Regions from separate parts of the Virgibacillus siamensis genome, predicted to be linked through region 1. Evidence: riboswitches for the same ligand, from Rfam matches in the RefSeq annotation. Region 1 holds a riboswitch; the other holds the start of a gene.
What was found. Region 1 has a riboswitch for lysine ahead of B1K71_RS13245 (Na+/H+ antiporter NhaC family protein). Riboswitches for the same ligand answer to the same signal wherever they lie in the genome.
Positions count from the first base shown of each region.

Region 1 (2,491 bases):
AAATTTACTGGTGATTTCAAATGAGATAGGCTACATTATGTGTGGTGCGCTGGATGTCGATTTGTTGAACGAGGTGCTGGCCGACAGAAAGGTTATCGCCGGCCGTGCAGTCGGGGTGAAAACAATTGATCAGCTGCTTCATGCACCACTGGAGAAAATAACCGATGCTTCCGGGGAATACGGCTGGGAACCGGGAATGATCGGCAAAGATGCCCTGCTGAAAATATCATGACGAATCAAATTGACTACAGCTGGATGGAATTTAATTCTAACCCCCTATAAACAAGCATACGTTGTTTTAGGGGGGTTTTTTTAATGATGAAACGGCCAATGCTTATCCATAAAAAACGATCACCCCGGACACCGCCTCCGGTAAAAAGTATCATCATTATTACAATGGTTTTATTTATCACTTCGGTTTGGTTCAGCTTTTGGATTATTAACCAAGGTTTTAAACCGGTGTTGATGGATATCGCGAAAATTAAAACACAAGAGTTTGCAACAAGAGGGATTAATATGGCTGTTAAGTTTGCGGAGAACTATGATTTTGATGACATATTTGTTACCACAACAGATAATGAGGGGCAAGTTACCACCCTTAGCTGGAAAACGAATGTGGTCAGCAAGATAAACAGGGTTGCCACAGATCGGGTGGAAGAATTTTTTATGGCGATGAACGAAGGAAGGCAGCCTCAATATGAAGAATCATTGGATGAACCGATTGAATATAATGGCACTGCGGAAGACTTGCCAAACAAAGATCCAACTGTTGTGGAAATCCCGCTTGGTCAGATAACAGGTAATTCAGCGCTTGCCAATCTAGGTCCGAAAATTCCGGTTAATTTGGAGCTAGCCGGAAGTGTGCGAACAGATGTCATCAGGAATGTAGAACCGTTTGGTATTAACAACTCACTGGTTACCATTTACATACTTGTCGAGGCTGATGTACAGGTAGTTATTCCGTTCACATCGGAGGTAGAGGAAGTCAGTACGAAAATACCGATTGATTCAACTGTTATTATGGGTCCGGTGCCGGAGTTTTACGGAGCTGATGGTAATAATCCATCCATATCTGTTCCAAAAGACTCCTTGAAGAAAGACAAATAAACTGCTATACTATGCTAGGAAATTAAATAGCATTACCTTATCAGATCGGTGAGGTAGAGGTGCAGCTGGCATAAGTAATCAATTCGAGTATGACATCGATGACGATTGATGAAAGGGCCATTTGCCGAAGCGTAGTGGAGGTCATGTCCATTATTGCTGGTATGTTTTTGAATAAAAAGCATACTGTCATGCTGATTCGAAGTGCATGGAGAACTACTGATCGTGATGGAGGATAACAATTACTAAAGCGAAGCAATGGTAGGTTATTTTCTATCGTTGCTTTTTTTTGTATTTTTATTGATCAGTAAGTGCCGCAACAGAAAATGGGGGAAATGATTATGGAAGGAACTATTTACTCGATTATTCCGGCATTGTTAATGCTGGTGCTTGTATTACTCACACGAAGAGTACTGCTGTCGCTCGGGGCTGGAATCGTTGTCGGAGCATTATTTATTCACGATTTTGCAATTATCGGTTCATTGAAAGAAATATGGGCTGTATTTTATGGAATATTTGTGATAGATGGTCAGTTGAATGTCGGCAATTTCCAATTATTAGGGTTCTTGCTGTTACTGGGTGTATTAACAGCATTTTTGACCGCGTCCGGCGGAAGCAGAGCATTTGGGGAATGGATGATTAAACGGGTCAAAACCAGAGCAGGCGCTCAGGTGATGACTGGTGTTCTTGGATTAATTATTTTCATTGATGACTATTTCAACAGTCTGGCTGTAGGCCAGATTGCAAGGCCGCTGACGGACAGGCATAACATTTCACGGGCAAAGCTTGCTTATTTTATTGATTCAACTTCAGCCCCTGTGACTGTTATATCGCCTATTTCCAGCTGGGGTGCGTATATCATCGGAATTATTGGCGGACTATTGGCTGCAAATGAAATTACAGAAATACAGCCGCTGGAAGCTTTTATAAAAATTATTCCTTTGAATTTTTACGCACTGGCAGCATTATTACTCGTGTTTTTAGTCGCATACTTCCGAATGGACATCGGGCCAATGCGAAAACATGAGGAGCGCGCCATGAACGAAGGAATCCTGCTTAATCCCGAAACAGATCATGTGCCGGGGGATTTGGGCGATGTGTTTGATCCGCACAGCAACGGGCGGATCTATCACTTACTTGTACCGATTGGTATCCTTATTGCAGCAACCGTAGCGGCAATGCTTATGACAGGGATAATGGCTAGCGGTACAGACGTTACATTGCTGTCGACGTTCGCAAACACAAACGTCAATCTTTCTCTGTTAATCGGAGGTGTTGCTGCTGTTGTGTCCGCCTGGATTTTCCATGGGCTGCAGCAGAAGCCGAAAGCGGGAATCATTAAGATTTTCGTTGAAGGTATTAAAACGATGCTGCCAGCCATTTATAT
Region 1 is NZ_FUIH01000007.1:1,871,193-1,873,683, reverse strand. It holds gene B1K71_RS13255 (YunC family protein) at 1-232, shown strand, start outside; gene yunB (sporulation protein YunB) at 316-1,107, shown strand; lysine riboswitch at 1,154-1,331, shown strand; gene B1K71_RS13245 (Na+/H+ antiporter NhaC family protein) at 1,446-2,491, shown strand, end outside.

Region 2 (2,491 bases), 850 kb from region 1:
ACGAATGGTGGACCATTCATCATTATATCCTGCCATGAGGATATATTACGGATACTGCCTTCGCTTACGGAGTTTTTGCAGTCGGCACATTATGGATATTTTATCTAACATCACATAACTTTTGGATATACCTGGTCACAAATTTAGTAGTAAATGCATTATTTTCATTCATTGGTCTTCGTTGGATTGTAGAGGCATTAGGAATTGCAACCTTTAAAAATCTTGAATATTGGCAGTGGTTTATTATAGCTATATCCATTTCACTTTTCATATACGGATATCAGCGATGGCAGGAAAAAGTGTTTTATACCGATAAATAAGTAATATTAACTTCAGAAGAATTTGGACTAGATAAAGAACTATAATCCAAAATTTTAATTCCATTATCTTGTAACGAAAACGAATATCTGATATATTGTATCTAATTAAATAATTCTTATTTCAATATCATTGAAGTGAGGTAGAGGGCGCAAAAACCATCAGTACACAATAAGAGGATGATGAGGTCCGGAGATGATTGTGGAAAGGGGAATTTGCCGAAGCTTAAAAGAATCTCATGTTCTTGAGGCTGGGACTGTATTGAATAAATACGGGACTGTCATGTAGGAGACTATATGGTGGGCTATCACGCACAGAAACACTTTTTTATACAATTGTTTCTACTGCAACAGCGATGCCCTCGTTGTTGCTTTTTTGCGTTTACCAGAAGGCCCTGACCACCTCCATTCTTAGCCAGCTTGGTATAGCGCCCGGACTTAATAGGCGAAAACCATAGTTGCACGTAGCAGTGAGAAAGTTTTTTACACTTTCTTATTCGCTAAAATAATTAAAGGGATGTGAAGTGATGAATTTTGGCCAAGTATTAACAGCAATGGTTACCCCATTTGATCAAAATGGAGAAGTTGATTTTAATGCTGCCCAATCATTAGTAAATTATTTGATTACTAATGGTTCAGATGGATTAGTTGTTGCCGGAACCACCGGAGAAAGTCCAACATTAACAACAGATGAGAAAATTAATTTATTCAGATGTGTTACAGAAGCTGCAGATGGAAGAGTTCCAATCATAGCTGGAACCGGGTCTAATAACACACAGGCTTCCATAAAATTAACAAGACAAGTGGAACAAACTGGTGTGGATGGAATCATGCTTGCAGCACCTTACTATAACAAACCATCGCAAGAAGGGTTGTTTCAGCACTTTAAGGCTATCGCAGATTCAACTTCTTTACCCGTTATGCTATATAATATACCAGGGCGAAGTGCCGTCAATATGTCGGCAGAGACTATTATTCGTCTTTCAAAGGTTAATAATATTGTTTCTGTAAAAGAAGCCAGCGGGGATCTGGATGCCATGGCAGAAATTATCAGCAAAACACCGAATGATTTTACATTATACAGCGGTGATGACGGATTAGCTTTACCGGTTCTTTCAATTGGCGGAGCTGGAGTTATTTCTGTCGCTTCACATATCACCGGTAATGAAATGCAACGAATGGTACAACACTTTAATAACGGAAATGTTCAGGAAGCTGCCGGTATCCATCGGACTTTACTTCCGATTATGAAGGCTCTATTTGCTCAACCAAGCCCTTCACCGGTTAAGGAAGCACTAAATATGAAAGGAATCAATGTTGGCAGTGTCCGCTTACCAATGATCCCGTTGAATGATGATGAAAAAATTCAATTACAGCAAATTTTAAAGTTAAATATAGATAAAGCAAGTTAAACACTCCTAAATTATCTGCCTGATGAGGTGAAACATAGAACATAAAATGACAGTGGAAAAGAAGAATATACTATCCTTTCCACTGTCGTTTTTAGAATGAGGAAATGTCCCGTTTAATAATAATAGAAAGAACTGTTGGAACACTGGCATTAATCATTTAGTCCTTTCCCGGCGAGGATCTGCTGCATATAATTTTCAACCCTCCGCTCGCGGGTTTTGGATTGTTTAGCCTTGGAAAAGTAAAGAATATATGCCCTTTGTCTCCCTGGCGTTAATTCCTCAAAAGCAGTTTTCAAGTCTGGGTTTTCATCTAATTTACGTTGAAATTCTTCAGGAATATGGAATTCTGCAGGCGCTTTTGATTTCACTTTTAATCCGGCCTTTTCCACTTCAACAGCTTCATGAATATATGCTTTCAAAATCGTTTCCATTTCGACTATCTCGTTGACATTGGTAAATCGAATTTGACGGGCAGCCTGTACATTTTCAGTTTGTTGGATTAGTATTCCATGTTTATCCTTTAACAGGGCTCCTTTTGGAAACAGAAACGCACAATATTCCTTAAAACCATGTATTAAAACTACATTTTTGTTTTCAACCGTGTAACATGGATGCTTCCACTTAAATTCCTCATCCAGTTCACTGTCACTATCAAGAACGATATTTCTCAATGTCACGTATTCTTCTTTCCACTTTTCAGCTTTATTTAAGTACGCTTCAACCTTAGGATTCATCGTTGTCATCAAGGGACACCCCCCTTTT
Region 2 is NZ_FUIH01000007.1:1,026,156-1,028,646, reverse strand. It holds lysine riboswitch at 454-633, shown strand; gene dapA (4-hydroxy-tetrahydrodipicolinate synthase) at 845-1,729, shown strand; gene B1K71_RS08855 (YdeI/OmpD-associated family protein) at 1,879-2,472, opposite strand.
Region 2: it holds a riboswitch for lysine, as region 1 does, so the genes downstream of both, dapA (4-hydroxy-tetrahydrodipicolinate synthase) here and B1K71_RS13245 (Na+/H+ antiporter NhaC family protein) in region 1, are expected to answer to the same signal.